3 regions of the Neorhizobium sp. DAR64862/K0K3 genome follow, and region 1 is predicted to be linked to each of the others. Evidence: predicted binding sites of a transcription regulator. Region 1 holds the regulator's gene; each other region holds the start of a gene.
The links. Region 1 encodes LexA, which represses DNA repair genes until DNA is damaged. Its sites were predicted from a motif close to TGTTCNNNNTGTGTTCNG; they were not measured.
Positions count from the first base shown of each region.

Region 2: a site for LexA is predicted at 7,013-7,030, ahead of ACQY1L_RS11220 (energy-coupling factor ABC transporter ATP-binding protein). Genes of this name have one in related genera too.
Region 3: a site for LexA is predicted at 6,518-6,535, ahead of ACQY1L_RS04795 (putative DNA modification/repair radical SAM protein). Genes of this name have one in related genera too.

Region 1 is NZ_CP191449.1:1,547,991-1,556,127, reverse strand. It holds gene gltA (citrate synthase) at 1-507, opposite strand, end outside; gene ACQY1L_RS07530 (ComEC/Rec2 family competence protein) at 801-3,350, shown strand; gene lexA (transcriptional repressor LexA) at 3,331-4,050, opposite strand; gene ACQY1L_RS07520 (VOC family protein) at 4,243-5,118, shown strand; gene kdsA (3-deoxy-8-phosphooctulonate synthase) at 5,123-5,968, shown strand; gene eno (phosphopyruvate hydratase) at 6,097-7,371, shown strand; gene ACQY1L_RS07505 (PLP-dependent aminotransferase family protein) at 7,542-8,137, shown strand, end outside.
Region 2 is NZ_CP191449.1:2,284,345-2,292,481, forward strand. It holds gene ACQY1L_RS11200 (maltotransferase domain-containing protein) at 1-155, shown strand, start outside; gene treS (maltose alpha-D-glucosyltransferase) at 179-3,523, shown strand; gene glgB (1,4-alpha-glucan branching protein GlgB) at 3,523-5,730, shown strand; gene ACQY1L_RS11215 (winged helix-turn-helix domain-containing protein) at 5,786-6,976, opposite strand; gene ACQY1L_RS11220 (energy-coupling factor ABC transporter ATP-binding protein) at 7,086-7,763, shown strand; gene ACQY1L_RS11225 (energy-coupling factor transporter transmembrane component T family protein) at 7,760-8,137, shown strand, end outside.
Region 3 is NZ_CP191449.1:958,244-966,380, reverse strand. It holds gene carB (carbamoyl-phosphate synthase large subunit) at 1-1,670, shown strand, start outside; gene ACQY1L_RS04810 (MFS transporter) at 1,784-3,346, shown strand; gene ACQY1L_RS04805 (DUF6693 family protein) at 3,351-3,728, opposite strand; gene ACQY1L_RS04800 (UdgX family uracil-DNA binding protein) at 3,829-5,280, opposite strand; gene ACQY1L_RS04795 (putative DNA modification/repair radical SAM protein) at 5,280-6,512, opposite strand; gene greA (transcription elongation factor GreA) at 6,755-7,231, shown strand; gene ACQY1L_RS04785 (glycosyltransferase family 4 protein) at 7,295-8,137, shown strand, end outside.

The DNA of each region.
Region 1 (8,137 bases):
CATCTTGGCGATCATGCGCAGCGACGCAACCATCCGCTGGTGCGGATCGGTGATGTCGGTGGAATCGTGATAGAAGGCCGAGAGAGCGCCCACGCAACCGCACATGACGGCCATAGGATGCGCATCGCGGCGGAAGCCGGTGAAGAAGCGGCTCATCTGCTCGTGAACCATGGTGTGCATGGTTACGCGATGATCGAAGTCCTTCTTCTGGGCAGCCGTCGGCAGTTCTCCGTAGAGAAGCAGATAGCAGGTTTCCAGAAAGTCACCCTGTTCAGCAAGCTGCTCGATCGGGTAGCCGCGGTGCAGGAGAACACCCTTGTCGCCGTCGATATAGGTGATCTTGGATTCACAGGATGCAGTCGACGTGAAGCCGGGGTCGTAGGTGAAGGCACCGGTTTGCTTGTACAGGGCTGCGATATCGATAACATCCGGCCCAATGGTGCCCGATCGCACCGAGAGGTCGACTGTCTTATCACCAAGTACGAGATTTGCGCTTTGTTCCGTCATTCTGATCCTCCAACCTGTTGGCGGCATGGCGCCCAGAAAGCGCCATAAGAGTTAAGCGTCGCAAGTTAGCTATATGATCCTAAAGGTGATGCCAAGCGCTCCTGCGACATTTTGTGCAGCGCGAAAATAATTTAGGCAGGCCACGTTTAAAAGATGCCCAACCTCATGGTGTAAGAGGCCGTAACGTGAAGGAAAACCGCAGCTTGGCGAATGTGTTGACGAGGAGAATATAAACGCGCAGGTTGCGTTTATCAATCACCGTCTCTGCAGCGGAGCCGGCGGGATAATTCATCATGGCGAATGGCGGAGCGATTTTTGAGGCAGCCAGCAGCAAGCCGGTGATGCTTGCTTCGACACCCCACGCAATCGCACTCTGGATGCCCGAATCGGCATCGCAGACAATGCCCGCGGAAGTCCGGAATGATGGTCGAAACGACCATCATTCCGAGGATGTTTTCAGGGTATACGTGGTCAGAGACCGGCCCGTTTCCAAATGGCTGTGCACGTCGTTGAGCGAGGAGGTTTCCCACGGTCATGGGTTCCTCTTCCTGCCTGTCTTGCTGGGTGCCGGCGCTGCGATCTGGTTCGCACTTCCTTGGACGCCATCGCCATTCATTCTCGCAACCATGCTTGCGATCTCGATGGTGACCGCAGGGCTGACACGGTATCGCGCGCATCCGCTGTCTCGTGCCAACCTTGTACTCTGCATGCTTCTCTCCGGTTCTGCGCTGGCAGCGCTCGAAACCTGGCGGTGTTCGACGGTCGTGCTCGATTCGCCCGTCACGACGACCATCAGCGGGATTGTCGAACGACGCGAAGCGGATGCACAGCGCCGCTGGCGCTATATCGTGAGGATCGAGCAGACATCTGAGCCCACGCTCGCTCGTCCCCCGCAGCGGGTGTCGCTTCTTGCCAGAAGCCAACACGAACCTGCAGACATCGGAGAGCGCGTTTCCGGCCGTGCCCGTCTGTCGCCACCCTCTGGCCCGGCGCTTCCCGGATTGAACGATTTCGCCTTCTCCTCCTACTTCGATCAAATCGGGGCCGTTGGCTTCTTTTACGGCGCGCCTAGCGTACAACCGGCGATCGATGACCAACCCGGGTTATGGTCGGACATGCAGCGAGGGCTTTTTGCGCTTCGCAGCGCAATCGGCAATCGCATCCGCGATACGGTCAAGGGGGATGCGGGCGCTTTTGCTGCCGCAATCGTGACCGACGAGCGCCGTGCAATTTCCCGTGAGACGACCGAGGCGCTTCGTCTGTCCGGGCTGGCCCATATCGTCGCGATCTCAGGCCTGAACATGGCGCTGGCAGCCGGTATCTTCTTCGTCGGCGTCCGCTCCGTCCTGTCGCTGTTTCCAGGCTTTGCGCAGGCCTATCCGATCAAGAAGTTTGCCGCGTTCGGTGCGCTTGTCATGGCGACCGCCTATTACCTGATTTCCGGGTTCGGGGTTTCCGCCGAGCGGGCCTATATCATGATGGCGGTGATGCTGGTCGCCGTGCTCGTCGATCGACCCTCCATCAGCCTTCGCAACGTCGCCCTTTCGGCAATCATTATCCTCGCCATCTCGCCGTCGGAGATTTTGGGTCCGAGTTTCCAGATGTCGTTTGCGGCAACCGCGGCACTGGTGGCAGGGTTCGCCCTCTGGACGCGATATTTCGCGAAAGGTAAGGAGGATACAAAAGGTAGCAACCGGTGGATAACGGGTGTCGCGGCGACGTTCCATTTCATTGCCGGGATCGTGGTGACGTCGCTGATCGGCAGTACTTCGACGTCGATCTATTCGATCGAGCATTTCCACCATCTGACCACCTACGGCCTCGCGGCCAATCTCGCGGCCATGCCGATCATTTCCTTCGTGGTGATGCCGGCAGGGCTTGTTGGCATGTTGCTGATGCCGTTCGGGCTGGATGCTCCCTTTCTGTTCATCATGGGCGAGGGGCTGCGGATCGTCATTCGCATTGCCGAGATCGTTGCCGCATGGGGCGGCGATATTGCCATCGGCCGGCAGAACCCGCTTTTCCTGCCGCTGGCGACGGCAGGCTTTCTGCTTCTGACGCTGCTGCGCACGCCGCTGAGGCTGACAGGCGCGCTGTTCATGGCGGTGGCTTTGCTCTTTGCGGTCCGCTCAGGCTCGGCGCCGAGGCCTGATATCGTCATATCCGAAGACGGCGCGTCAGTGGGACTGATCCAGGATGACAAGATCACCCTCAATCGAACCCGGCCGCCGGGATTTATCTACGATCAATGGCGGCGAGCGCTGGTGCTTGAGACCGGAGAACAACCGCTCGCCTTGCCGGTTCTTGCCTCTTCGGAACCAGCGCGAGGTGCCAGCCTTGCGAAAAGTGATGACAGACGACCTAGACCACATTCGCGACCGGATTTGACGCGCCGGGAAATCGAATATGTCAGGGGCTTTCTTCAAGCATTCACGCCCGGACGATTTGCCTGTCTGCCGAAAATCCTGTGCGCGGCGCAGACTGCTCAGGACATCCGGATCGTCACTGTCGAAGACAACCGATACACCGGTCTTGCCTGCGATTTCGGTCGGATCATCGTCTCGCCCGGCGCACGCTTCGATACTTGCCGCTCCGGCGCCTTGCTTCTCAGCGGGCGGACGTTGCGCCGGACTGGCGCACTGGAAATCACCATTATTCCGAACGCGACAGCGCCAGACATCAAGATTACGGCGGCGATGCGAGACAGCGCACAGACCTCAAGCCGTCCGTGGACCGTCCACCGGTTCTGTGACTGGCGAACGCGACAATTCGACTTTGGCATCCCGGAGGCTGTTGCCGCGCATCTCCGGGATAACAGCGTTCTTAATGATAGCGGCGAATAAGGCCGACAAGCTTGCCCTGGACCTTCACCCGGTCGGGCGGGAAGATGCGGGTCTCGTAAGCGGGGTTCGCCGCTTCCAGCGCGATCGATGCACCCTTGCGGCGGAACCGCTTCAGGGTCGCTTCTTCCTCATCGACCAGGGCAACGATGATATCGCCCGGACTTGCGGTGCTGGCATTCTTGATGATGACGGTATCACCATCGAGGATGCCGGCATCGATCATCGAATCGCCCTTCACTTCGAGCGCGTAATGATCGCCGGAACCCAGCATCTCGATCGGAACGGCGATGTCATGGGTGTTGTTCTGGATCGCGGAGATCGGCACGCCGGCAGCGATTCGACCCATGACCGGGATGTTTGTCGAGAACGGATTGTCCGCCATGACCGGCGCCGGCTTCTGAGCGACGACCGGTTGCGTTTTGCCGAGGCTTCCCTCGATGACACTGGGAGAAAAACCCCGTCGCGGATGAAGGTTCGCCACATAGGCGTCAGGCAGCTTGATCACTTCGAGCGCGCGTGCTCTGTTCGGCAGACGGCGAATAAAGCCACGCTCCTCGAGCGCGGTGATCAGCCTATGGATGCCGGACTTCGATGCAAGGTCGAGAGCGTCCTTCATTTCGTCAAACGACGGCGGCACGCCTGATTCTTTCATCCGCTCGTGGATGAACAGAAGTAACTCCTGTTGCTTGCGTGTCAGCATGGACGGGACCCTCAGAATTGGAAACAAATGCAGAACGGACGCTATATGTTCTATCTGTGTTCCGCAAGCCCCAAATTTTTGCTCAAGAATAGTCTCATTTCAGCGTTCGATCACGTATTCAGTTCGTGCGCAGCACTTGCCGAGTTTCCCGCGATAGCCAATGTTCTGCGGAATAAGACTTTGGGGGTGTAAGTGGGTAACAAGTCAGTCGATCATTTGGTTCTGCCCGTTGCAGATCTGGCGTCAGCGCGGGGGAGGTTGACCGCTCTCGGCTTTACTGTGGCACCTGAAGGTGTTCACCCTTTCGGCACAGCCAATGCCTGCATATTCTTCGCGGATGGCTCGTATCTCGAGCCGCTGGCCATTGTGAACCGTCGGCAAGCCTCGCTTGCGGCAAAACGAGGCAACGTGTTCACCGATCGCGACATCCGCTTCCGCGGCCAGCGGAAAAGGGAAGGTCTATCGGCGGTGGTCGTCGGGACGCAGGATGCAGCGGCCGATCATAGCCGTTTTGTGGACGGGCACATGTCTGCGGGCGAGATGCTTCAATTCTCCCGCCCGATGCAGTTGCCCGATGGTGGGGAGAGCGAAGTCTCATTCCGTCTGGCGTTCGCGGCAGTTCCCGAGGTCGATGACATCTTGCTGTTTTCCTGCCAGCGCATGGCCGCATTACCGGCAGATCGCGGTGGTCTTGATGAGCACGCAAACGCCGTTACAGGCCTTCGAGAGATCGTCTTTTCTGCAGATGACCCGCTGGAGTTTCTGCCGCTTTTCGAAACCGTGTTCGAGACGCAACCCGAGCAAGGGAAAGACGGTCTGCGGATCGCAGCTGCCAATGCCGGCATCCGCATTCAATCCAACGACACGTTCAGCGACGAGTTCCGGTCTTCGATGAAGCCCTTGTTATCGTCGCGCCTCGCTGCGCGCGGGATCATCTTCAAGACCACCGATCTCGCCGTGACAGAGATCACCCTTGCTGCTAATGACGTCGCATTCATCCGCAGGGATGGCCGCGTGATCGTGTCGGCAGCCCCGGGGCAAGGTGTGGTTTTCGGTTTCGAGGAATAGTGAAATGACAGTCTCCGCCAATTCTGAAGTGTCCGTGGGCGAGGGGAGTTCGAAAGTCGTTTTCTCAAACACGGCAAAGCTCTCGCTGATTGCCGGTCCCTGCCAGATGGAAAGCCGTGATCATGCTTTCATGATCGCCGGCACGCTTGTCGAACTCTGCAAGAAACTCGGCATCGGCCTCGTCTACAAATCCTCCTTCGACAAGGCCAACCGCACGTCGATCTCCGGCAAGCGCGGCATCGGCTTGGACAACGCGATGGCGATCTTTGCCGATCTGAAGACGGAATTCGGCTTTCCCGTTCTGACCGACATTCACACTGAAGAGCAATGCGCTCTCGTGGCGGATACGATCGATATCCTGCAGATCCCCGCCTTCCTGTCGCGCCAGACGGACTTGCTCGTCGCGGCCGCAAAGACGGGTTGCGCGATCAACGTGAAGAAGGGCCAGTTCCTGGCGCCCTGGGACATGAAGAACGTCCAGGCGAAGTTCCTCGAAAGCGGCAATCCCAATGTGATGCTGTGCGAGCGCGGTGCCTCGTTCGGCTACAACACTCTCGTTTCCGACATGCGTTCGCTGCCGATCATGGCGTCGCTCGGAAGCCCCGTTATTTTTGACGCAACCCATTCCGTGCAGCAGCCCGGCGGCCAGGGCGGTTCTTCCGGCGGCCAGCGCGAATTTGTCGAAACGCTGGCCCGGGCAGCCGTCGCCGTCGGCGTTGCTGGCGTCTTTATCGAAACCCACGAAGACCCCGACAACGCGCCGTCCGACGGTCCGAACATGGTCCACCTGAAGGACATGCCGCGGCTTCTGGAAAAGCTGCTGGCGTTCGATGCCATCGCAAAAGGCTGACGGCGTCGAAAAACCGCCGAATTGACTGGATTGTAATCCGCGTGTCATCGACGATCGCACAATGTCGATGATCCGCCTGTTCGCTGAGCCTGCGAATTCAGGCTCGCACATCAACCGAGGAGAGACCCTTGACCGCCATTACCGACATCATCGCTCGCGAAATTCTGGACAGCCGTGGCAATCCGACCGTCGAGGTGGATGTTTATCTGGAAGACGGCTCGATGGGCCGCGCCGCCGTTCCGTCGGGCGCCTCCACGGGCGCGCATGAAGCCGTCGAACTTCGCGATGGTGGCAAGCGCTATGGTGGCAAGGGCGTCGAAAAGGCTGTCGAAGCCGTCAACACCGAGATCTTCGACGCGATCGGCGGCTTCGATGCCGAAAGCCAGATCCACATCGACAAGACCCTGATCGCGCTCGACGGCACCCCGAACAAATCGCGCCTGGGTGCAAACGCCATTCTCGGCGTTTCGCTTGCCGTTGCCAAGGCCGCCGCCGAATCGTCCGGCCTGCCGCTCTATCGCTATATCGGCGGCGCCTCCGCGCATCTCCTGCCGGTCCCGATGATGAACATCATCAATGGCGGCGCTCACGCCGACAACCCGATCGATTTCCAGGAATTCATGATCATGCCCGTCGGCGCCGAGACGCTGAAGGATGCCGTGCGCATGGGCGCGGAAATCTTCCACGTCCTCAAGAAGGAACTGGCAGCGCAGGGTCACAACACCAATGTCGGCGACGAAGGCGGTTTCGCACCGGGCCTGAAGAGCGCTCCGGAAGCGCTCGATTTCATCATGAAGTCGGTCGAAAAGGCTGGCTACCGGCCGGGCGACGACGTTCACCTGGCGCTTGATTGCGCAGCCACCGAGTTCTTCAAGAACGGCAAGTATGAGCTGGAAGGCGAAGGCCGTTCGCTCGAGCCTGAAGCAATGGCCGATTACCTGGCAGAACTTGCCGGCAAGTACCCGATCATCTCGATCGAAGACGGCATGTCGGAAGACGACTGGACCGGCTGGAAGTATCTGACTGACAAGATTGGCTCCAAGGTGCAACTGGTCGGCGACGACCTGTTCGTGACCAACTCGGCCCGTCTGCGCGATGGTATCCGCCAGGGCACAGCCAACTCGATCCTCGTCAAGGTCAACCAGATCGGATCGCTCACCGAGACGCTCGATGCTGTCGAAACAGCGCACAAGGCGAGCTACACGGCCGTCATGTCCCACCGTTCGGGTGAGACGGAAGACTCGACGATTGCGGATCTCGCCGTCGCCACCAACTGCGGACAGATCAAGACCGGTTCGCTGTCGCGCTCTGATCGTCTGGCCAAGTACAACCAGCTGATCCGTATCGAGGAAATGCTTGGGCCGCAGGCCGCCTACGCGGGCCGCTCGATCCTCAAGGCCTGATCATTCCGGTCGACTGAGGCAGACTATCCGAGAGCCCGCGCCATCTGCGCGGGCTTTTGCGTTTTACAATTCGTGATCGCACCGTACCAAAAACCGATAGGTCAGCATTGTTGACCTGTCGAAACTTATGTAAACCAATGCCAAGAATATTGAAATAAAAGGAAACGCCCGTGCTTGATTGGGACCATATTTTCGCGACACGCTCCAGCCGCATGAAAGCCTCCGAAATTCGCGAACTGCTGAAGCTTCTGGAGCAGCCGGATATCATTTCGTTCGCCGGCGGCATTCCGGATCCGGCATTGTTTCCGGCCGAGGAATTCCAGAAGGCCTATGCGGATATCTTCTCAGGCGCTCAGGTGAACTCCGCGCTGCAGTATTCCGTCAGCGAAGGCTACAAGCCGTTGCGCGACTGGATCGTGGCCGATGTCGCCAAGATCGGTATCGACTGTACCGCCGACAACGTCTTCATCACGTCAGGCTCCCAGCAGGCGCTCGATTACCTCGGCAAACTGTTTCTGTCGCCGAACGATACGGCGCTCGTCACGTGGCCGACCTATCTCGGTGCGCTCTCCGCGTTCAATGCCTATGAGCCGACCTACGATCAGCTCTCGGTCAACGGCAACCGCACGCCGGAAGCCTATCGCGAGACGGCGTCGAAAGCCGGTGGCTCGGTGAAGTTTGCCTATCTGTCCGCCGACTTCTCCAATCCGACCGGCGAGACGATCGATCTCGCAGGCCGCGAAAAGCTTCTGGCACTGGCAGACGA
Region 2 (8,137 bases), 740 kb from region 1:
AACTGCCGCTGTGGTCGTTCGGCATTCCGGATCACGGAACCCTCGACCTCGAAGACGTCATCGGCGGCGATCGCTTCTCATTGACCGGCAAGGTGCAACGCATCCGCCTCGACCCTCACTCCGGCCTGCCATTCTCCATCTGGCGCGTCCGTTAAAGACAAGAATGGGAGGAGACATCATGGACATCACGAGCGGCCGAAACCAGGGCCAGGACCAGAATCAAGCGATGAACGACGATCCACTATGGTACAAGGATGCAGTTATCTATCAGCTGCATATCAAGTCGTTCTACGACGCCAATGGCGACGGTATCGGCGACTTTCAGGGGCTGCATGAGAAGCTGGATCACGTCGCTTCGCTTGGCGCCAACACGATCTGGCTCTTACCGTTCTTTCCGTCGCCGCGTCGTGACGATGGATACGATATTGCCGATTATACCAGCGTCAGCCCGGACTATGGCACGGTGGAAGAATTCAAGGCGTTCGTGGCTGCTGCCCATGCACGCAATCTGCGTGTGCTGATCGAGCTCGTCATCAACCACACGTCCGACCAGCATCCGTGGTTCCAGCGGGCACGTCATGCGCCTCCCGGTTCGCCGGAGCGGGATTTCTACGTGTGGTCGGATACGGACCAGAAATTCCCGGAAACGCGGATCATCTTTCTCGATACGGAAAAGTCCAACTGGACCTGGGATCCGGTTGCCGGCGCCTATTACTGGCACCGCTTCTATTCGCACCAGCCCGACCTTAACTTCGACAACCCAGCCGTTCTGGAAGAGCTGTTCGAAGTCATGCGTTTCTGGGCCGATACGGGCATCGACGGTTTCCGCCTCGACGCCATCCCGTATCTGATCGAGCGCGAAGGCACGATCAACGAGAACCTGCCGGAAACCCACGACATCCTGAAGAAGATCCGCGCGGCGCTCGACAGCACCCATCCCGGCAAGATGCTGCTGGCGGAAGCCAACCAGTGGCCGGAAGATACGCGCGAATATTTCGGCGATGGCGACGAGTGCAACATGGCGTTCCACTTTCCGCTGATGCCTCGCATGTATATGGCGATAGCCAAGGAAGACCGCTTCCCGATCACCGATATCATGCGCCAGACGCCCGAAATCCCGGACAATTGCCAGTGGGCGATCTTCCTGCGCAACCATGACGAGCTGACGCTCGAGATGGTGACTGACGAAGAGCGCGATTACCTCTGGAACATCTATGCAGCCGACCGGCGCGCCCGCATCAATCTCGGCATCCGCCGCCGCCTTGCGCCACTGATGGAGCGCGACCGCCGCAGGATCGAGCTGATGAACGGCCTGCTGCTGTCCATGCCAGGAACGCCCGTCATCTACTACGGTGACGAGATCGGCATGGGCGACAACATCTATCTGGGCGACCGCGACGGCGTTCGCACGCCGATGCAGTGGTCTCCGGACCGCAATGGCGGTTTCTCCAAGGCCGATCCGGCGCGTCTCGTGCTGCCGCCGGTCATGGATCCTCAGTACGGCTATGAGGCGGTGAATGTCGAAGCGCAGGGCGCCGACGCACATTCGCTGCTGAACTGGATGCGCCGGATGCTTGCGCTGCGCAACAAGCATGCCGCATTCGGCCGCGGCACGCAGCGTTTCCTGACGCCCGGGAACCGCAAGATCCTTGCCTATCTTCGCGAATACGAGGGTGAGACGATCCTGTGCGTCGCCAACCTTTCACGCCTGCCGCAGGCGGTGGAACTGGATTTGTCGCAGTTTGCCGGCTGGGTGCCGATCGAGATGTCCGGCATGTCGCCGTTCCCGCCGATCGGTCAGCTGACCTATCTGCTGACGCTGCCGCCCTACGGCTTCTTCTGGTTCCAGCTGGTGGAAACTTCCGACGGCCCCGTCTGGCGCAAGGAGCCACCGGAGCAGATGCAGGACATGGTGACCATGGTCGTTCGCCGTGACCTGCAGGAGCTCGGCGAAGACTCGCCGCTGTCGAAGATGTTTGCCAAGGATATCCTGCCGCCATACCTCTCGAAACGACGCTGGTTCGGCTCCAAGGGCTCGATCCTCAATTCGGCGCGGCTTGCCAACGTGACGCCGATCGCATTTGCCAACAACATCCTGCTCGGCGAGCTAGAGGTCGATGTTGCCGGCAAGTTGGATACCTATCTCCTGCCGCTCGCCATCGCCTGGGATGAAGCCCAGCCTTCGGCGCTTGCCCAGCAGCTGGCGCTTGCGCGCATCCGTCAGGGTCGCCGTGTCGGCTTCCTGACCGACGGCTTTGCGATGGAAGGGCTGGCGCGCGGCGTGATCCGCGGACTGTCCGAACGGGCCGTGATCTCGGGCGTTTCAGGCGCCCTTGAATTCGTCGGCACCGACACTCTCGACCAGCTCAACTTCAACGACGACATGCCTGTGACCTGGCTTTCGGCCGAACAGTCGAACAGCTCGCTGATCATCGGTGATCTCGCCATGGTAAAGCTGATCCGTCACATCTTCCCGGGTATCCACCCGGAAGTGGAGATGACGCGTTATCTCACCAATGTCGGCTACCAGAATACGGGACAGCTGCTCGGCGAAGTCGCCCGCACCTCGCCGGAGGGCAACCGCTACACGATGATCATCGTGCAGCGCGCGATCCGCAATCAGGGCGATGCCTGGAACTGGATGCTCGGCAACCTGCGCCGCGCAATCGACGAGATCGTGGTGACCGGGCTCGAGGGCGAAGGGATCGACGAGCACTTCAAGCCGCTCGTCAATCTTTCGGCCACCATCGGAACACGGCTTGGTGAGCTGCATGTCGCACTGGCCCAGCCGACCGATGACGAGGCATTCAGCCCGATCTGGGCTGGCGACGCCGATATCTCGAGATGGCGCGCGGGCGTAACGGCTCAGATCGACCAGAGCCTGACCATGCTCGAACTGAACAGCGAGGGACTGGAAGGTCGCGCCGCAGAGGACGCACGCATGATCCTCAGCCGTCGCGAAGACCTGTTCGGCCTTGTCGAGACGCTGTCCGGCTTTGCCATTTCGACGCTGATGACCCGTACCCACGGTGACTTCCACCTCGGCCAGATCCTGGTGGCAGAAGGCGACGCCTATATCATCGACTTCGAGGGCGAACCTGCCCGCGATCTCGAGGAACGTCGTGCAAAGTCCAACCCGCTGCGCGATGTGGCCGGCCTCCTACGGTCGCTCAGCTATCTCGCAGCCTCGGCCGATCTCGATCGGGAAGTCGTCAGCGAAGTGGACGACGCCCGTCATCCGGAGCTCGTCAGCCGCTTCATCGACAAGGCGGAACCGGCATTCCTGCAGGCCTATTTCGATGCTGTGGAAAAGTCCGACTCGCTCAACATCCCGCACGAGAAGCGGTCGAAAATACTCGACCTCTTCCTGCTGGAAAAGGCCGCCTACGAGATCGCCTACGAAGTGCGCAGCCGGCCGAAGTGGCTGCCCCTGCCGCTCGCCGGCTTTGCGACCATCGCGGCGCGACTTCTCGACACCGACAGCAATTCCACCCCTGATGCACCCAAGGGAGAGACAGAGTGATGCGATACGAGCGCACGGACCTCATCATCGGAACCGTTGAGGAGGGCCTCCAGGCCCTCGTCGACGGCCGTCATGGCGATCCCTTTTCCATTCTCGGCCGCCATCAGTACGGCGACCTCACCGTGGTGCGGGTGCTGCTTCCCGGGGCGCTTTCGGTTGAGGTCGTCGAGCGCGATACGGCCAAGGTCGTCGCGGAGCTGGACAGCATCCACCCCGGCGGTCTGTTTGCCGGCGTGACCAATTCGACTGCGCCCTATTTCCTGCGCATCGAATGGCCGGAAGCGATCCAGGAAACCGAGGATTCCTATTCCTTTCCGCCACTGCTCGGCGATCTCGATCTGCACCTGTTCGGTCAGGGCACCCATTACGATCTCGGCCGCACGCTCGGCGCGATCCCGATGGAAGTGGATGGCGTTGCCGGCGTGCGTTTCGCCGTCTGGGCACCGAACGCCACCCGGCTTTCGGTCGTGGGCGATTTCAACGCCTGGGACGGACGCCGTCATCCGATGCGGCTGCGGCCGCAGGCCGGTGTCTGGGAACTGTTCGTGCCTCGTCTGACCCATGGCGAACGCTACAAGTTCGAGATTCTCGACGCTCACGGCAATATGCTGGCGCAGAAAGCCGACCCGATCGCGCGGGCGTCCGAAGCTGCCCCGTCGACTGCCTCCGTCATCGCCTCGTCCAAGCCGTTCCGCTGGACCGATGGCGACTGGATGGCGGCACAGGCTAAGGACCGTGCCCGCGAAGGCGCGATGTCCGTCTACGAGGTGCATCTCGGTTCCTGGGTGCGGATTGCCGAGGAAGGCAACCGGACGCTTGACTGGGTGGAACTCAGCCAGCGCCTGGTGCCTTACGTCAAGAAGCTTGGCTTTACCCATATCGAGATGCTGCCGATCATGGAGCATCCGTTTGGCGGATCCTGGGGCTACCAGCCGCTCGGTCTGTTTGCGCCGACCGGACGCTACGGCACGCCTGAAGACTTCGCCTACTTCATCGATCGCTGCCATGCCGCCGGTATCGGCGTCATCCTCGACTGGGTGCCAGCGCATTTCCCGACAGACGTCTGGGGTCTGGCGCAGTTCGACGGGACGGCGCTCTATGAGCATGCCGATCCGCGCGAAGGTTTCCACAAGGACTGGAACACGCTGATCTACAATCTCGGCCGCAACGAGGTGAAGGGCTTCCTGATCGCGTCTGCGCTGGAGTGGCTTGATCATTTCCACATCGATGCGCTGCGGGTCGATGCGGTCGCCTCCATGCTCTACCGCGACTACAGCCGCGATCACGGCGAGTGGATCCCCAACAAGTTCGGTGGCCGGGAAAATCTCGAATCCGTCGAGTTCTTCAAGCATTTAAACAGCATCATCCATGAGCGCTGCCCGCATGCCTTCACAGTCGCCGAGGAATTGACCGCCTGGCCGGGTGTGACCGAAAGCGTCGAGCAGGGCGGACTGGGCTTCGACTTCAAGTGGAACATGGGCTGGATGCACGACACGCTCCATTACATGGAGGAAGATCCGGTCTATCGCAAATACCAGCACGGAAGCCTGACCTTCGGCATGGTCTATGCCTATTCCGAACGCTTCATGCTGCCGCTGTCCCATGACGAAGTGGTGCACGGCAAGGGCTCGCTGTTCGGCAAGATGCCGGGCGACCACTGGCAGAAGATGGCCAATCTTCGCGCCTATTACGGTTTCATGTGGGGCCATCCGGGCAAGAAGCTGATGTTCATGGGCGGCGAAGTCGCTCAGGTGACCGAGTGGAACCATGACGCATCCGTTGTCTGGGATCTGTTGGATAGCCCTCAGCATGCGGGCATGCAGCGGTTGATCGCCGATCTCAACGCGATCTATTCGGCTGAGCCGGCGCTTCAGTATGGCGATGTTCATCCTGAAGGCTTCGAATGGGCCGTATCCGACGATGCGGAAAACTCCGTCACCGCGATGCTGCGTCTGTCGCAGGATCGGCAGTCGGCGATTATCGTCGCGTCCAACATGACGCCGGTGCCGCGGCATGGCTACCGGATCGGCGTGCCGTTCGAGGGACGCTGGGAAGTGGTGCTGAATACCGATGCCGCGATCTACGGCGGCACCAATTTCGGCCAGACCGAAGCCTGGACGGAAAACCAGTCGGCGCATGGCAAGACGGCATCCATCGCTCTCGACATTCCGCCACTTGCGACGGTGTATCTGCGGTGGCGGGGTTAAATCCCCGGCATCACCCGGATTGAGCGCTTCCAAAAGATGAAACGGCTGACGGGACCTAGTCCCGCCAGCCGTCCCGATAGACGACCTTGTCCACGCCGGCAAATCGCCCGACCCGCTGCAGCTCGGCATCGAGCTTGTCCAGCCTGCCCGCGGATGCCCGGACGCCCTTTTCCAGCCACAGCCGCCTGACATCGAGCACGCCGGACTTGCGCTCCGCCTTCATGTCGATGCGACCGATCATGCGGTCGCCTTCCAGAAGCGGAAAGACATAATAGCCGTATTGGCGCTTCGGCTCCGGCACAAAAACCTCGATACGGTAGAAGAAATCGAACAGCCGCACCGCCCGGTCACGGTTGCGCAAAAGCGGATCGAAGGGGCTCAGCACCCTCACCCGTGCCGGCGGCTCTGGAATATCACCGAGGTTTTCGGGAAAGCCTGCAAAGGCAAAGCAGGCGCGCGGTCGGCTGCCGTCGGCGGCTTCGATCAGGACTTCGACGAGTTCGTCGCGATGGGCTTTCACCCAGTCCCTCGCCTCTTCCGGCGTGACGATATCCCAGAAGGCAGCGAGTTCTCCCGATGTGGCAAAGCCGAGCTTTTCCATCGCGCTGCGGCAGGCCCAGTCGATGAAGTCCTCGTGGCTGACATTCGGTTCGTGATGGTGGGCGGCAATAACGCGCTCGGTCAGATCGTAGATCTTCTGGAAATTCACCCGGCCTGCAATCGAAAGCTTGCCGGTGTGCCAGTAATATTCGAGCGCCGTCTTGTTCGGGTGCCAGTTCCACCAGCCGCCGGATTTGTGATCCTCCATCTTCATGTCGCGCGACATGATCGCGCCGTTTTCCGAAATGTGCCGGAACGTGTCCTCGAAGGCGGAATCGAAACTCTCGCCATGCCATTTGCGCCAGCGGTCGGCCAGAATCGGTTCGCGGCGGCGGAAGCGATGCTTCCAGTAGCGGAACAGACGCGCCGGAATGATCGAGGCGTCGTGGGTCCAGTGCTCGAACAGCTCGCCGTCTTTTTCCAGAAGCGATGTCAGATGCTCTCGCCGATAGGTCTGGTTGCGCGAAAACAGGATCATGTGATGGGCGCGCTCGACGGTGGCGATACTATCCACCTGCACGAAGCCCAGATCATCGATCAGTTGCAGAAGACCGGCCTTGTTGAGCGCACGGGTCGGCGGTGCGGAAAGCTGCTGCCGTTCGATGAAAATCCGTCTTGCGCGGGCATTGTCGATCAGAATCGCCATGGCAACGAGACTAGGGCGACAGTGGACCGGATGCAATGTTCACTTTTCATTCCGCCTTCCCGCTCTGCTCCCGCCGCGATATAGACCGTTCAGCAACCGAGGACCGGCATTGGACATCCATTTCGACAAGGCCGAAGCCCGCTTCGACGGGCGTGTCACGCTGCATCCGCTGACGGTGCGGCTGACCGAGCGCCGCATCGGCGTGATCGGCCTCAACGGCTCCGGCAAGACAACGTTTGCGCGGATGATCAATGGGCTGGTTTCTCCCGCAAACGGGAAAGTCGTGGTCAACGGCTTCGATACGAAGGCAGACGCCGACAGCGCCCGCAGCCAAGTGGGTTTCATCTTCCAGAACCCGCAAAACCAGATCATTCTGCCGATCCTGAAGGAAGACATCGCGCTGGGCCTGACGTCGCGCAAGCTTTCGAAAGGCGAAATCGAGGCCCGCACGACGGCGATCCTCAAGCGCTTCGGCATCGGACATCTTGCCGACCGTCGATCGCACGAGCTTTCCGGCGGCGAATTGCAGCTTGCGGCCTTCGCCTCGGTTCTGGTGACAGAACCGGACATTTTGATCATGGACGAGCCGACCAACCAGCTGGACCTGAAGAACCGCAACCTGGTGGCCCGCACGATCAGCGAGCTCACCGAAAACGTCATAGTGCTCACCCACGATCTCGATCTCATTGCGGGTTTCGATCGGGTTCTGCTGTTCGACAACGGCCGGCTTGCCGGCGACGGAACGGCTTCCGAGACCATCGCCCGTTACCGCGAGCTTGCGGCATGAAAACGCTTTACGTGGACGGCAGCGGCTTTCTGCACCGGCTTTCGGCCCGGGCGAAGCTTGTGCTGCTGGCTGCCGCAAGCCTTGCTCTGTTCCTCATCCAGTCGCCGTTAGTACTTGGCGTCGGTGCGGTCGCCAGCGGCCTGCTCTTCGCTTCGCTGCGAATCGGATGGCGGCAAACATGGCTGCGGCTGCGGGTTCTTTTCCTCACCATCGCAGCCGTTGCGCTGTTCACGCTGGTTTTCAACAGCCCTGTCGAGGCCGTCAGCGTGTTTTTCCGGCTCTCGGCACTGGCGCTTCTTGCGTCTGCGGTGACAGCCACGACCACTACCGGCGATTTTATTACCGAAGTGACATTTGCGGCCACGCCGCTGGAA
Region 3 (8,137 bases), 590 kb from region 1:
TGGGCGAACTGCGCTCGGAAGCCGAAGTCTCGACTGCGAAGAAGGTCGTCATCCTCGGCGGCGGTCCAAACCGCATCGGCCAGGGCATCGAGTTCGACTATTGCTGCTGCCATGCCGCCTTCGCTCTGAAGGATGCCGGCTACGAAGCGATCATGATCAACTGCAACCCCGAGACCGTGTCGACCGACTACGACACGTCCGACCGCCTCTATTTCGAGCCGCTCACCGCAGAAGACGTCATCGAGATTCTCCGCGCGGAACAGGAAAAGGGTGAAGTCGTCGGCGTCATCGTACAGTTCGGTGGCCAGACGCCACTGAAACTTGCCGAAGCGCTAGAAAAGAACGGTATCCCGATCCTCGGCACGGCGCCCGACATGATCGATCTTGCCGAAGACCGCGACCGCTTCCAGAAGCTGCTGATGAAGCTCGACCTGACGCAGCCGAACAACGGCATCGCCTACTCGGTCGAGCAGGCCCGCCTCGTGGCTTCGGAAATCGGCTTCCCGCTGGTCGTTCGCCCATCCTACGTTCTCGGCGGCCGCGCCATGCAGATCCTGCATTCGGAAAGCCAGCTGCAGAGCTACCTGCTCGATACGGTGCCGGAACTGGTGCCTGAGGACATCAAGCAGCGCTACCCGAACGACAAGACCGGCCAGATCAACACCCTGCTCGGCAAGAACCCGCTCCTGTTCGACAGCTACCTCTCCAACGCCATCGAAGTCGATGTCGACTGCCTCTGCGACGGCACCGACGTCTATGTCGCCGGTATCATGGAGCATATCGAGGAAGCCGGCATTCACTCGGGCGATAGCGCCTGCTCGCTGCCGCCGCGCACACTCTCGAGCGAAATGATCGACGAACTGGAACGCCAGGCAACGTCGATGGCCAAGGCGCTCAACGTCGTCGGCCTGATGAACGTCCAGTTCGCCATCAAGGACGGCACCGTCTACGTGCTCGAAGTCAACCCGCGTGCCTCGCGCACGGTGCCCTTCGTGGCCAAGACCATCGGCGCCCCGATCGCAAAGATCGCCGCCCGTGCCATGGCTGGCGAAAAGCTTGACGCGATCTTTGCGGCCTACGGCACCAAGCCCGATCCGCGCAACCTGAAGCATATCGCGGTCAAGGAAGCGGTCTTCCCGTTTGCCCGCTTCCCCGGCGTCGACATCCTGCTCGGACCGGAAATGCGTTCGACCGGCGAAGTGATGGGTCTCGATACGGACTTCGCGCTCGCCTTTGCCAAGAGCCAGCTCGGTGCAAGCGTCGAACTGCCCCGCGACGGTGCGGTCTTCGTGTCGGTCCGCGACGACGACAAGCCACGCGTGCTGCCGGCCATCCGCATGCTGAAGGAAATAGGCTTCAAGGTCATCGCCACCGGCGGTACCGCCCGCTTCCTCGCCGAAAACGGCATCGAGTCGACCAAGATCAACAAGGTCTTGGAAGGACGCCCGCATATCGAGGATGCCATCCGCAACCGCCAAGTCCAGCTCGTCATCAATACGACGGATTCAAACAAGGCGATCTCGGACTCGAAATCGCTGCGCCGTGCAACGTTGATGCAGAAGGTGCCGTATTACACGACGATTTCAGGTGCCGAATCCGCTGCGATGGCGATCAAGGCGCTGAAGGCCGGCAATCTCGAAGTGCGGACGCTGCAAAGCTACTTCGCATAACACTCTCCGACGGGCGCTTCAGGCGCCCGTTTTCTTTGCTGGCCCCCGCGGTTGCCCGACCCTGAGACGTGCGGTAAATCCGCAAGCCGATATCTGGGAGAGGAACGATGCAGATGCCGTCGCAACATCCGGGCCACGAGCCTGCCGGTCGCCGGGAATGGATCGGTGCCTGCGTCCTGTCGATCGCCTGCCTGATCTACTCGATGGACTTGTCCATCCTGTTTCTCGCCGTCCCCGCGATCGTTGTGGATCTCGATCCGTCGGCGTCCGAACTGCTCTGGATCAACGATATCTACGGCTTCATGGTCGCCGGCTTTCTCGTCACCATGGGCACGCTCGGAGACCGGATCGGCCGCCGCCGCGTGCTGCTGATCGGCGCATTCGCCTTCGGGATCGCCTCGGCGCTTGCCGCCTTCTCCTCGACAGCACAGGAACTCATCGCCGCCCGTGCGCTTCTCGGCATCGCCGGTGCGACGATCGCGCCCTCGACCCTGTCGCTGATCGTCAACCTCTTCAAGAACGAAGCCGAGCGCAACCGGGCGATCGGCATCTGGGGCACAGCCTTCGCACTGGGCGGATTGATCGGTCCGCTCCTCGGCGGCTTTCTCCTGCAGTATTTTCACTGGGGCTCTGTGTTTCTCATCAACATTCCGATCATGCTGGTGCTTCTGGTCGTCGCCCCGTTCCTCCTGCCGGAATACAAAAGCCCGGACAGTGCCAAGCTCGATCTCGTCAGCGTCGTCCTGTCGCTCGCGACCGTGCTGCCGGTGATCTACGGCTTCAAGCACATGGCGGCCGACGGCTTTCAGAGCCGGCATCTGATCCCGATCGCGATCGGGCTTGCGTTCGGCTACCTGTTCATCCGCCGTCAGAAGCGCCTGACGCAGCCTCTGATCGACCTCAAGCTGTTTGCCATCCCCGCGTTCACCGCCTCGCTTCTCGTCAATCTCGCGGGCATGTTCTTCGTCTTCGGGGTGTTTCTCTACCAGAACCTCTTCCTGCAGTTCGTGCTCGGCCTGTCGCCGCTCGAAGCCGCCCTCTGGTCGATCCCGTCATCGATCGTCTTTACCGTGATGTCGCTGCAGGCCTACCGTTTCACCAACCGGTTCGGCCCGGTCAACACCGTCCTCATCGGTCTCGTCATCAACGCGGCCGGCATGTTGTCCATGTCGATCGCCGCCTATTCCGAGAGCCTCTACGGCGTCCTCGGCTCGACCATGATCATCGCCATCGGCTTCGTGCCGGTCGTCCTGACGACAACCGGCCTGATCGTCGGCACCGCGCCGCCGGAACGCTCCGGCTCGGCCTCGGCGATTTCCGAAACCAGCGCCGAATTCGGCGGCGCCCTCGGTGTCGCCCTTCTCGGCAGCTTCGGGACACTGGTCTATCGCATTCTAATGGATGGCACGGATGTTACCGGCCTCGACCCTGCCCAGGCAGCGACGGTCAGGGCGACCATCGGCGGCGCCGTCGAGACGGCCCGCGGGCTCGGCGGAAGCGCTCTTCAGGCAGGCGAAGGCCCGGTCTGGCTGGAGGCCGCCCGGCAATCCTTCTCGACGGGTTTTGCCAGCTGCTGCCTCGTCGCCTCACTGGTCCTGCTTATCCTCGCAGCGACTGCTCGCACAATCTATGCCCGCGCCCATATCGACGAAAGCGCGATCGGCTCGGGGCACTGAGCTCTCAGATATAGACGAGCCTCGTCTTGTTGAAGCACAGCCGCAACGTGCGGAAGACGTAGAACACGAGACCGATCCCGAGCGTCACGATGGAGATCAGGATCCAGATCAGGATGTGACCTATCATCTCCGCCAGGTTGAGTTCACATTCGAGCCGGGCGATCCGCTGGCCGTCCCGGCCGATCAGGTAGGTCTTGTTGATGATGCTCTTGTAGAAGTAGTAAACCGCGAAGAACGCACCGATCCCAAGTGTCAACACACTGATGATCACCCAGAGTATGATATACCCGACCGCCTCCATTAGCGAATATTCGCACCGAAGCGTGGATCCGAAAGGTTGCGTCTTGAATGGCGGCGTGACCGCAACGTCTGTATTCGACATATTCCCCAGCTATAGTCTTGAGAGACCCCGCCGAATACAGCTTTCATTTCAAGACGAAGTCAATTGAAACCTGGGCCCGCCAATGAACCTGATGCTTCGCTTACGAAGCCAACCGTCCGATTGCCACGATATCCTCTTTGAACCGCGCCACCTCCTCCGCCTTTCGCCCCAGATCGGGGATGCGAAGCAGGTAGGACGGATGCACGGTGACAAACAGCATCCGACCGTTCTGCATGGCAATCGGCCTGCCCCGGACGTCCTCCAGCTTGTGGCGCATCTCGGTCAGTGAAAACAGCGCGGTCGCACCCATCGCGACGACCAGCTTGGGCTGCACCAGATCGAGTTCTTGGACGAGCCACCAGCGACACTGCTGCACCTCGCCCATATTTGGCTTCTGGTGAATGCGCCGCTTGCCGCGTGGCTCGTATTTGAAATGCTTCACCGCATTGGTGATGTAGAATTGCGTCCGGTCGATCCCGGCCGCGCTCACCGCCTCGTTGAACACTTTGCCCGCCGGCCCGACGAAGGGACGCCCGGCCAGATCCTCCTGATCGCCCGGCTGCTCGCCGACGATCATCACCTTGGCATTGACAGGCCCCTCGCCGAAAACCGTCTGGGTCGCCATGCAATGGAGGTCGCAGCGGGTGCAGCGACGTGCTTCATCCCGCAAGGCCTCGATTGTACCGGCGGTCGGCCCTTCTGGCGTGGGCACCCGTGCTGCGGCTTCCTGGATGCGATGGTGGAACGCCAGGGGTTCGCTCGCCGCCTTGCGTCCCATCTCGATCACACTTGCCTCGGCGCTGGCGATCATGCCCGGAATAAGCTCGGCCTCGGGCAGGTTCTTCCAGTACTTCTTCGGCATTTCCGACATCATCATCTTTACCTTCAGCCGCGCGGGGTTGAAGATGTTGGCATAGTACGTCCGCCACAGATCGTCCGTGTCGTCGCGAAGGTCTGGCTTTTCGGCGGGCTCATCGCTGGTCCGCAGGGTCTCGCCATCCCAGGAAGCCGAACCCTTGGGCGTCACGATCAGCCAGTCCATGTCGTTGAAACGACGCTGGAAAAACGGGGCCACACGGTCGATGATGAAATGATCAGGCTCGAACCAGGAAACAAAGCGCCGGCGTCCGGCAACACCCTCCGGCAGCGGGATTTCCTTGAAACGGACAAAGGCGGTCATCTTGTGATAGTCGCGGCCGATCGATTTCGACATCCGGTTTGCCGCAACCACATCCGGATCGGTCGCCATACCCAGAAAATTGCGCCCGTGCGCCATGCGAAACAGCATCCGGTAGAGAAGCGAGAACCGCGTCGGATCGGAATGGCAGATGACCGAGGCGGCAAGCTTCAGAAAGGCTGGAGGAACACCCTGCGTCACCGGCTTGTCGACAGGCGCAGGCAACTGGTTGCCGTCCAGCCCGAACAATCCGTCCGTGTCGTCCATCGTGCGCCACTCGACACGATCAGGTGCGATGCCGGCGGCGAGATAGGCACGCGCAGCATCGCGCCACTCGGTCAGATCGCCTCTCCCCCGCAACAAGACTCGGTACATCATAGAAGCGACAGCTGCTCCGGCTTTGGCTGGAACATGGATCGCAGATCGGCCCGGTCGGCAAGCTTGCGCGGTGTCCACCCTTCGCAGGTGATAAAGGGCTGTACCTTCTTCAGAGACACGCTCAGCCGCTTTAAATCCTCCAGACGCAGCTTGCGAAACCTGCGCGACGACAGGATCGCTCCGACGGTCTTGGTCCCGAAACCCGGCACCCGCAGCAGCGTCTCCTTGTCCGCCCTGTTCACATCGACCGGGAACTTGTCGCGGTTGCCGAGCGCCCATGCAAGCTTCGGATCAAGGTCCAGATCCAGCATGCCGTTTTCCGTCGACGCCGTAATCTCGCCGATCTCGAACCCGTAGAACCGGTAAAGCCAGTCAGCCTGATAGAGCCGATGCTCGCGCATCAACGGCGGCTTGATCAGCGGCAGTGTCTTCGACGAGTCCGGGATCGGACTGAAGGCGGAGTAATAGACGCGTTTCAGGCTGTAGCTGCCGTAAAGCCTGGCGCTCGTCCCGAGAATGGTCGCGTCGTTGGCGCCGTCTGCCCCGACGATCATCTGCGTGCTCTGGCCGGCAGGCGCGAACCGCTTGCGACGCTTGGTCTGCAGCGTCGGGTCGCGCATCTCCTCGATCTTCAGCCGCAGATCGCCCATCGAGCGACGAATATTGGCGGGCCGCTTTTCCGGCGCAAACTGGCTGATCCCGGCATCGGTCGGCAGTTCGATGTTGATCGACAGACGGTCGGCATAAAGCCCCGCCTCCTCGATCAGCTGCTGCGACGCTTCCGGGATCGTCTTCAAATGGATGTAGCCGCGAAAATTATGAACGGTCCGCAATTCCCGCGCGATCCGTACCATGTCGCCCATCGTGTGATCGGACGAGCGGATAATGCCCGACGACAGGAACAGACCCTCGATATAATTGCGCCGATAGAATTCCAGCGTCAGCCAGATAACCTCTTCAGGCGTGAACCGGGCGCGCTCGACATTGCTGGAGGAACGATTGATGCAATAGGCACAATCGTAGATGCAGAAATTCGTCATAAGGATTTTCAGAAGGGAGATGCAGCGACCATCCGGGGCATAGGCATGGCAGATGCCGGACCCCTCGGTCGAACCCAATCCGCCGGATACCGACGAATCTCTCTTCGATGTCCCGCTGGAGGCGCAGGAGGCGTCGTACTTGGCAGCGTCCGACAGGATCGCCAACCGTTCTTTCAGCGACTTCTTCATTAGTGCGTTCTCTATATGTTCTTTATGACTGCGTCAACTCGTTGACAAATCGAGGGACGTTTGATTCATTCAACTCCAGCTGGCGCATCTGACACCATTTCGATTTTCCTAGCGGGAGCAGTCGAAATTCTGTTATGATGCCCTAAATTCAGATGCTGCAGATGGTTCCGAAGTTACCGCTCCGGAACCTGTTTCTTTTTGTGTCCGCGGCATCCGCGGACATGCGCCTTAAGGACAAGAAAATGGTTGAAAAGGTACCGATGACGCCGAAGGGGTTTACCCAGTTGCAGGAAGAACTGCGCTGGCGCCAGCAGGAGGAGCGTCCCCGCATCATCGAAGCGATTGCGGAAGCGCGCGCCCATGGTGACCTTTCGGAAAACGCCGAATACCACGCGGCCAAGGAAGCCCAGAGCCACAATGAAGGCCGCATCGGCGAGCTGGAAGATTTCACGGCCCGCGCCGAAGTGATCGACCTCTCCAAGATGTCCGGTTCCACGATCAAGTTCGGCGCAACCGTCAAGCTGATCGATGAGGATACCGAAGAGGAAAAAACCTATCAGATCGTCGGCGATCAGGAAGCCGATGTGAAGGCTGGCCGCATCTCGATCTCCTCACCCATCGCCCGTGCCATGATCGGCAAGGAAAAGGGTGACAGTATCGAAGTCGTCGCCCCTGGCGGCTCAAAAGCCTACGAGATTCTCGCCATTTCCTGGGGCTGATCGCTCGTGGAAACGTCTGGCGAAGTCGCCACGGAGATGGGCAGCGGTATCGCTCCCGGCTCCGTGGTCGATATATCCGATATCGAAGTGATTGCGCCGAACTTCAAGAAGCGGCTCTCCGGCGTGACGTCCACGATCGTCCAACTGATTCCGGTGCAAAGGGCAAAGGGTCAGAAGATCGCGGTCTTGGGACCTGGCCTGCCCTCCCACCTTCCCCACATCCGCTATGCCGACCTTGCCGCGCTGTGGTCACCGCCATCAGGGCGGCGCGCCCGTGTCTGGCATGCCCGCCGCAATATCGAGATGCTGCCCGGCCTCTTCATGCGCGATGTGCTGCGGATGCCGCTGAAGCTATTGTTTACCTCCGCCGCGCAACGAACCCATTCCGCCTGGACGGGTTTTCTGATCAGCAAGATGGATGCGGTCGTCGCGACGTCTGCACGATCGGGTTCATACCTGAAAGTGCCCTATAAGGTGGTGCACCACGGCGTCGATCTCGATCTCTTCCGTCCCTCCGGCCCATCCGACCCTTCCTCCCCGGCAGATGATTTCGGCAAGCATCTGATCGGCTGCTTCGGGCGCGTTCGGCATCAGAAGGGTACAGACCTTTTCGTGCGTGCCCTGATCGAGCTGTTGCCGTCCTATCCCGAATGGACGGGCGTCGTCTGCGGGCGTGTCACGCCGGACAACAAGGTTTTCGGCGATGCGTTGAAAGCCGATGTCGCCATGAGCGGTCTGACAGATCGCATCCTGTTCATGGGCGAAGTGGACGACATCAAGCCTTGGTACCGTCGCCTGTCTCTGTATGTGGCACCGTCCCGCAATGAAGGCTTCGGACTGACGCCGCTCGAGGCGATGGCATCGGGAACCGCAGTCGTTGCAAGCGATGCCGGCGCCTATTCCGAA